2 regions of the Promicromonospora xylanilytica genome follow, and region 1 is predicted to be linked to the other one. Evidence: riboswitches for the same ligand, from Rfam matches in the RefSeq annotation. Region 1 holds a riboswitch; the other holds the start of a gene.
What was found. A riboswitch is a leader RNA that binds a small molecule or an ion and turns the genes downstream of it on or off. The one in region 1 is predicted to bind S-adenosylmethionine.
Positions count from the first base shown of each region.

Region 2: linked by a shared signal. The riboswitch ahead of ACYVK7_RS16165 (methylenetetrahydrofolate reductase) and the one ahead of ACYVK7_RS00850 (aminotransferase class V-fold PLP-dependent enzyme) in region 1 are both predicted to bind S-adenosylmethionine.

Region 1 covers NZ_BAAGRP010000001.1:191,518-195,680, reverse strand. The annotation lists gene ACYVK7_RS00865 (phosphotransferase enzyme family protein) at 1-383, shown strand, start outside; gene ACYVK7_RS00860 (glycosyltransferase) at 410-1,624, opposite strand; gene ACYVK7_RS00855 (GbsR/MarR family transcriptional regulator) at 1,621-2,067, opposite strand; SAM riboswitch class IV at 2,198-2,310, shown strand; gene ACYVK7_RS00850 (aminotransferase class V-fold PLP-dependent enzyme) at 2,341-3,762, shown strand; gene ACYVK7_RS00845 (amidase) at 3,772-4,163, opposite strand, start outside.
Region 2 covers NZ_BAAGRP010000019.1:19,874-24,036, reverse strand. The annotation lists gene ACYVK7_RS16175 (carbohydrate ABC transporter permease) at 1-226, shown strand, start outside; gene ACYVK7_RS16170 (carbohydrate ABC transporter permease) at 226-1,143, shown strand; SAM riboswitch class I at 1,225-1,340, shown strand; gene ACYVK7_RS16165 (methylenetetrahydrofolate reductase) at 1,345-2,289, shown strand; gene ACYVK7_RS16160 (lysophospholipid acyltransferase family protein) at 2,607-3,251, opposite strand; gene ACYVK7_RS16155 (glycoside hydrolase family 2 protein) at 3,340-4,163, opposite strand, start outside.

The DNA.
Region 1 (4,163 bases):
CCTACAACATGGTCTTCCGCGCGGGCAGGCTCACGGGCCTCATCGACCTCGACACCGCCGCACCGGGTCCACGTGTGCGGGACCTGGCCTACCTCGCCTACCGGATCGCGCCGCTGTCGGGGGACGCGTTCGCGGGGGTCGGCTACGCCGTCGGGCACCTTGATCCGATGGCGAGGCTGGATGCGCTGACTTCCGCGTACGGGTTCGCGTACTCGCGTGCCGAGGTGCTGGGGGCGATGGTCGGCAGGCTGCACGACCTGGCGGCGTGGACCGAGGCGCGGGCCGACGACGGAGGTCCGGCCGAGCTGCGCGAGCACGTCGCCCTGTACCGTGCGGACGCGCAGCGGATCGCCGCACTCGTCGGGGCCGCCGAGCGGGACTGACCAGGCGTCGAGCCCGGACCGACCGGTCAGGCGACGGCGACCCGTTCGACCCGCGCGACCGCGGCGGCGGCGCCGTCCTCCGCGTTCACCCGGGCCGCCAGCCCTCGTGCCGTGTCCGCCCGGGCCGCCGCGTCGTCGATCGCCGCGGCGAGCCGTTCGGCGGTGAGCCTGCCGGTCAGCGGGGGTGCGGCGATCCCCAGCTCGTGCCCGCGGCGCGCCCAGAACGGCTGGTCACCCAGGAACGGCCTGATCACCTGCGGCACGCCGGCCCGCATGGCGGCCGCCACGGTGCCGACGCCGCCGTGGTGCACCGCGACGGCGGTGCGTGGCAGCACGAGGCCGTGCGGCGCCTGGTCGATCACGTGGACGCCGTCCGGCACGTGCGTCGGCCGGAGCGCACCCCAGCCCGTCGCCAGGACCGCGCGCCGTCCCGAGCCGTGCAGACCGTCGAGCACGGCCCGGGTGAAGGAGTCCGGGTCCTTGGCGAGCATGCTGCCGAACCCCACGTACACCGGCGGCTCACCGGCGTCGAGGAACCGGTCCAGTGCGGCGGGCAGCGTCCGGCCCTCGTCGGGCGCCAGGGTCAGGAAGCCTGTCGGCGCGAGGTCCGCCGACCAGTCGTCCGGCGCGGGCAACAGGTGCGGGCTCCACGCGTGCACCACGCCGTCGCGCGCCACGCGCTCGGCAAGCCCCGGCGTCGGGCCGGTCAGGCCGAGCGTCTCGGACCGCCAGGAACGGACCATGCGCCGGTACGGGGCCTCGACCGCGGCGGCCAGCCGCCAGCTCGCCCGGTTGAGGAACCGCGGCGGCCGGACCGGGCTGAGCGGCGACGGGAACCTTGCCGTGGGGCTGAACAGCGGGACGGGCAGCAGGGCGATCGACGGCACGCCGAGCAGGTCGGCGAGGTGGGGTGCGCCCAGTGCCTTGGGCGCGTGGACGACGACGTCGGCTCCGGCGTCCCGCAGGGTCGCCAGGTCGTCGAGCCAGCGGCGCAGCAGCGGCAGGGCCGACCGGGCCGCCGTGATCGACGCCCGCGCACCCTTCCCCGCGACCTCCTCCTGCAGGGCGAACATGCTGTCGTCGAGCGGCGCGACGGGGATCCCGCGGGCCGCCGCGTCCTCGGTCAGGCGCCGTGGCGCGGCCAGCAGCGGCTCGTGGCCCGCCCGGGCGAGCGCGGCGGCGAGGGCCGCGAACGGCTCGACGTCGCCCCGGCTGCCCATGGTGACCAGGAGAACCCTCATCGCGAGGCCTCCCACTCGTCCAGGAGGGCGGGGAAGCGGTCCGCCATGAACGCGTACATGTCGCGCATGTTCTCCAGGTGCTTGCGGCGGTGCGGGTCGTCGCCGACCGCCGCGAGGCCGTGCGCGGCGAGCCGCTGGAAGGCGTCGAGCTCCGCCAGCTTGGCGCGGAACGCCCTGCCGAAGACGTCCTCGGTGAGCCGGTACCGGTCCCGGCGCTCGCCCCGGCGCCGGAACCGCTCGACCATGCCCGCCTGGTCGAGCTGGCGCAGCGCCACGCTCATGCTGCTCTTGGCGACGGCCAGCCGTTCGCACAGCTCGGGCGCGTCGGCGCCGTCGTCGTCCGACACGAGCAGGTGCCCGATGACGCGGCCGGCGGTGCGGCTCAGGCCGAGCCGCTCGTAGAACAGCCCAGCCTCTTCGGTGAAGTCCTCGACGGCGCTCATGAAGCCACCGTATCGTATTGTTCGGTTCGGTCCGAACACTCAGAACATCGGTGGACTGTCGACCGGATGGTGAGACCAGTATTTGAGACGTGCGTTGACAGGCCATTTCCCGCAGCACAGGATGACGCCAGGTCATGAGCGCCAGCGCGAAGCCCCGGCTCGCTGGCCGGCAACCCTCCTCCGCGGCGGGGTGCCCCGGGTGACGACCTGGCCACGCGCAGCCGTGCGTGGCAAGCGCGGGGGCTTCCCCCCAGGACCGTGCTGGAGGGCACCATGTCTGCAACCACCATCCTCGCCGACGACGTCACGGTGGCCGACGTCGCCCCGCTGCGCCCCGTGGTGGGCGGCGGGACGGCCGTGCCGCTCGTCGACGGGACGCGGGTCCCGTACGCCAACCTCGACGTCGCCGCGTCGGCCCCCGCGCTGCAGGCCGTCGCCGACCGAGTCACCCAGGTGCTTCCCCTGTACGCGAGCGTCCACCGCGGCGCCGGCTACCTCTCGCAGGTCAGCACCGCGCTCTACGAGACGGCCCGCCGTGCCATCGGCGCGTTCGTCGGCGCCCGCGACGACGACCTGACGATCGTCACGCGCAACACCACCGACTCCCTCAACCTGCTCGCCGGATGCGTCCCCGCCCAGCCCGACGGCGAGCCCGGCCGGGTGCTCGTGCTCGACGTCGAGCACCACGCCAACCTCCTGCCGTGGCAGCGCGGCACGGACGCGACCGTGCTGACCGGCGGCGCCACCGTGGCCGAGACGCTCGCCCAGATCCGCGAGGAGCTGGCGGCCGCCGCAGCGCACCGACAGTTCGCGCTCCTGGCCCTCACCGGCGCCTCCAACGTGACGGGGGAGTCGCTCCCCGTCGACCAGATCGTCGCCGTCGCCCACGAGTTCGGCGTGCGCGTGGTGCTCGACGGTGCCCAGCTCGTGCCGCACCGGCGCATCTCCCTCGAGTCGACGGGCGTCGACTACCTCGCCTTCTCGGGGCACAAGACGTACGCGCCGTTCGGCTCGGGCGTGCTGGTGGGCCGCCGGGACTGGCTCGACGCCGGCACGCCGTACCTCGCGGGCGGCGGCGCCGTGCGCCGCGTGCGCGTCGCGGGCACGGACTGGCACGAGGGGCCCGCCAGGCACGAGGCCGGATCGCCCAACGTGATCGGTGCGGTGGCGCTCGCCGCCGCATGCGAGGAGCTCGCGGCGCTCGACGCAGCGGATGTCGTGGCGCACGAGAACGCGCTGCGCCGCCGGCTCGTGTCCGGGCTCGAGGCGATCGACCGCGTCGAGGTGGTCCGGGTCTGGGCCGACGCCGTCGACCCCGTCGGTGTCGTGACGTTCACCGTGACCGGCTACGACCCCGGCCTGGTCGCCGCGTACCTGTCCGCCGAGCACGGCATCGGTGTGCGTGACGGGCGGTTCTGCGCCCACCCGCTGCTCGGCCGCCTCGGGTTCGACGCCGGGGCGGTGCGGGCCTCGGTCGGCGTCGGCACGGCGGGCGAAGAGGTGGAGCGCCTGATCGCCGCCGTCGGCAGCCTGGTGACGGACGGTCCCCAGGCCGGCTACGACGTCGTCGACGGGCTGTGGGTCGTGACCGACGACCCCCGCCCCGTCCCGGAAGGGTCCGGCCTCGCGGGCCTCCTGGCGACGGCGGCCCTGGGCTTCGACGAGGCGTTCGGCTGCCTCCCTGCCCCCGAATGAACCAACGGGTCAGAGCGGGAAGCCGGGCCGCTGCGGCAGGGCCGCCTCGAGCTGCGCCGCCAGCGCCAGGAGGGTGAGCTCGCCGCCCGGCCTGCCGATGATCTGCACGCCCATCGGTAGTCCGGCCGGCGCCTCGGCGGTCGCCGCGGTCCAGTGCGTCGGCACGGTGATCGCGGGCAGACCCGCGACGTTGAGCATCGAGGTGTACGGCGTGTACTGGCACTGCTGCTCGAAGTTCCGCTCGGGGTCGTCTGCGTCGTACCAGCCCACCGGCCGTGGCGTGAGCGCGAGCGCGGGCGTCATGACGGCGTCGTACATGCTGATCTGGGTGACCAGCGAGCGTTCGTAGCCGTTGAGCGTGCGCAGCGCCTCGGCGAGCTGTCGTGCGGGCACCTCGCGGC
Region 2 (4,163 bases), on a different contig from region 1:
GCTGATCAACATCATCAACGTGTTCAACTCGCTGCCGATCCTGCGGGTGATGACGGGATCCATCCCCGGCTATGACGCCGACACCGTCATGACCATGATCTTCAAGTACCTGCAGAACCAGCGGCAGATCGACCTGGCGAGCGCCCTGTCGGTCATCGCGTTCCTGGTGGTCATCGGGATCGTGGCCATCTACGTGCGGGTCGTCCGACCCCTGGAGGAGGTCTGATGGCCGCGATCACGGGGACGGCCCCCCGCAGGACCAGCCGCCCCACGGGCGCCGACCGCACACGGGTGCGCAAGTACACCGCCGACCAGGTGCCCATGGGGTCCCTGCTGCTGCGCATGTTCACCGGGTTCGTCGTGGCCGTGGTGTTCCTGCTGCCGTACCTGATCATGTTCTTCGGCTCGGTGAAGACGAAGGCGGAGATCAGGTCGGTCGATCCCACCTACTTCCCCACGGAGTGGCACTGGGAGAACTACGTCACGATGTGGTCGACGCCGGAGACCCCGCTGGCGCAGAACGTCATCTCGACCCTCGTCATCTCGCTGTGCGCCACGCTGCTCGTGCTCGCGGTCGCGCTGCCCGCCGCGTACTACACGGCGAGGTTCCGGTTCAAGGGGCGGCTCGTCTTCCTGTTCCTCGTGATCGTGACCCAGATGGTTCAGCCGGCGGTGCTCACCTCGGGCTTGTTCCGGGAGTTCATCGCCATCGGGATCCTCGACACGTGGGCGGCCATGATCCTGGTCAACGCGGCGTTCAATCTCTCGTTCGCGGTGTGGATCATGCACAGCTTCTTCGCGGCCATCCCGCGGGAGGTCGACGAGGCGGCGCAGATCGACGGTGCGGGCACGTTCGCCGTCCTGACGAAGATCAACCTGCCGCTCGTGTGGCCGGGGATCGTGACCGCCGTGATCTTCACGTTCGTCGCGTCCTGGAACGAGTTCGCCGCCTCGCTGGTGCTGCTGACCACGCCGGGCAACCAGCCGCTGTCGGTGGCGCTCACCAAGTTCGTCGGCCAGTACGAGACCTCGTGGCACTACGTGTTCGGGGTGTCGATCGTGGCTATCATCCCCGTGATCATCCTGTTCATGGCCATCGAGAAGCGCCTGGTGGGCGGCCTGGTGGCAGGGTCGGTGAAGTAGCGGGATAGTCGGTGGACCAGGGCGTCTCGACCCACGGACGAAATCCGTCCCAGTGCTGGACAATCGCTTAGCATGGTGGCGATCCCATCCAGAGCGGTCGAGAGTCCTGGCTCCCTGACACCGCAGCAACCTGCAGACTTCCTGCCCCGCAACCGTGGCGCGTGGACGTAAGGTGCTCACGCCAGGTTCGATGGAGCAACCATGGTCGTCGAGGCTTATCCGCACCGCCCCACCGTGTCGTTCGAGCTGATGCCACCGCGTCGGCCCGAGGCCGCGCCCAACTTCTGGGAGACGGCCCGGCGGCTCGTGGCGGCGCGTCCGGACTTCGTCTCGGTCACCTACGGCGCCGGCGGGGGTGACCGGGCGACGTCGCGCGAGGTGCTCGCCACGCTGCTGAGCGGTACCCCCGTGCTCCCGGTGGCCCACCTGACGTGCGTGGGCGCGTCCCGCGAGGACGTGTCCGAGGTGATCGACGAGTTCCTCGAGGCCGGTGTGCGGTCCTTCCTCGCGCTCCGTGGCGACCCGCCGCGCGACGAGCCCGACTGGCGGCCGGCGTCGGACGGGGTGCGTTCCAGCGTCGACCTGGTCCGGCTGCTCACCCAGGTGGACCAGCGTCGTGTCGCCGCCGACGCCAGCGCTGCGCTGCGGGCTGCCGCCCGACCCCTCACCATCGCCGTGGCGACGTTCCCGGACGGCAACCCCGGGGCGGGCACCACGCGCGGTCAGGAGGTGCGGCGGCTGCTGGAGAAGCAGGAGGCCGGCGCGAGCTTCGCGATCACCCAGTTCTTCTACCGGGCGGAGTCCTACATCGGGTTCGTCGAGGAGGCGCGCTCGGCCGGCGTGACCATCCCGATCCTCGCCGGGATCCTGCCCACCACGGAGGCTCGCCGGCTGCGCCGGGTCGAGGAGCTCACCGGCGTGGTGGCGCCGGCCGGTCTCCTGCGCGACCTGGACGGGCTCACCGCACCCGACGGCTCCGTGGACGCCGAGGCCCAGCACGAGCACGGCCTCCGGTACTCCGCTGCCCTCGCCCGCGAGGTACTCGACGCGGGAGCGCCCGGTGTGCACGTCTACACGTTCAACAAGCACCGGCCGGCGCTCGACCTGCTCGAGCGCGTCGGCCTGACGGGGCGTGCGGCGGCCTGACGGCGTGAACCGGCCGGTCCGTCGGCGGCTGACGGCGCCCGGCGGTGCACAGCGGTGCAGCCCATCCAGTGGTCCCACGGTGTGGCTGTGAGATTGCCCGCCCCACCGTCCACATCCCCGCGAGTGCAGAGTTAGTCGCGGACCTGATCGCCGAGTGCAGTGTTGGTCGCGGCTGAGGACTCCTCAGCCGCGACCAACACTGCACTCGGCAGCGGTGTCGGCGACAAAGTCTGCAGTCGGCGGAGGGGCAGCCGGAGAGCCAGTCGGCAGCAGCAGCGGCACACGGCGGCGGAGCCTGCACCCGACCGGGAGCGGCGTCAGTTGTCCGCGCGCTCCTGGCCGCTCATCGCCTGGATGGACTGCATGACCTGCTCGGTCAGCTCACGGCGGGCCTGAGCGGGCTTGGTGCCGGCCGCGATCTGCCTCGACGGGTCGATCGGGACCCCGAAGTGCAGCTCTACCCGGGCGAACCGCGGCATCTTGCCGATGGGCTTCACCTTGTCCGTCCCGAGCAGCGCCACCGGGACCACCGGGGCCTTGCCGGTCAGGGCCAGCCACGCGACGCCGGTGTGCCCCTTGTGGAGCTTGCCGTCGCGCGAGCGGGTGCCCTCGGGATAGATGCCGAAAGCGCCCCCACGCTGCAGCACTGCCAGGGCGTCCTCGAGGGAGCGCTGCCCGGCGCGCGGGTCGTCCCGCTGTACCGGGATGTCACCCATCTTGGTGAAGAACCAGCGGGAGAGGCGCCCCTTGATCCCCTTGCCGGTCCAGTACTCGGCCTTGGCCAGGAACGCGACGTGGCGCGGCGCCATGATCGGGATGAGCAGCGAGTCGATGAACGACAGGTGGTTGCTCGCCAGGATCACGGCGCCGCGCTTCGGGATGTTCTGCAGGCCAGTGACGCGCGGGCGCAGAAGCACGAGCACGAGGATCGAGAGGATGAGCTTGAGGAACCGGTACGTCACCGGCCTATTGTGCACCCCTCAAGCGTCCCTGTGGACGGGGTGATATGTGGTGAAAAAGACTAAAGAGACCTACAACCTCGTCCGCCGGTCAGGCGACCTGGTCGCCGGCACTCTCGTCGCCGTGGGCCGCCTCGATGGCTGCGACCTGGACCTGGACCTCCCGGACGCGTGCGACGTCGAGCTTCTCGCTGCGGTCGAAGCGGTAGACGCCGTTCTCCTCCTGGAACACGTCGGTGAGCTGCGTGTAGCAGTAACCGAACATGCGGGGGTCGCCGAGCAGCGCGTCGGTGAGGCCGCGGAACCGGGCGTGGAACTCCTCCTCGTCCACGACCCGCTGGCCGTATCCCCAGGAGTCGGGGGAGCTGCCGGACGCGGTGGCTGCCGCCTCCGGGTTCCACCAGATACCGCCGTACTCGCTGACGAAGTACGGCTGGCCACGGTACGGCACCGACATCTTCGTGCCGTTGTCGCGCGTGTTCTCGTACGGGCGCCCCTCGGCGAGGCCACCCACCTGCTTCGCGAACTCCGTCGGCTCCTGCTCGTACAGGTGCGAGTCCCAGATGTCGGTCTCGAGGACGCGGTGCGAGTAGCCGCTGGCGTCCAGGACGGGCCGGGACGGGTCGGCCACCTTGGTGGCGAGCCACATGGCCCGGGTCACGTCGTCGAGCTGCGTGATGCGGTCGTGCAGGTCCTGGTGCGTCTCGTTGAGCGGGCACCACCCGATGATCGACGGGTGCGAGTGGTCGCGCTGCAGCGCCTCCATCCACTCGGCGACGAACGACGTGGTCTGCCGCTGGCCGTCCGCCGGTGTGCCGTAGCCGCTGACGCCCCAGTCGCCGAACTCGCCCCAGACGAGGTAGCCGAGCCGGTCGGCGTGGAACAGGTAGCGCTCCTCGAAGACCTTCTGGTGCA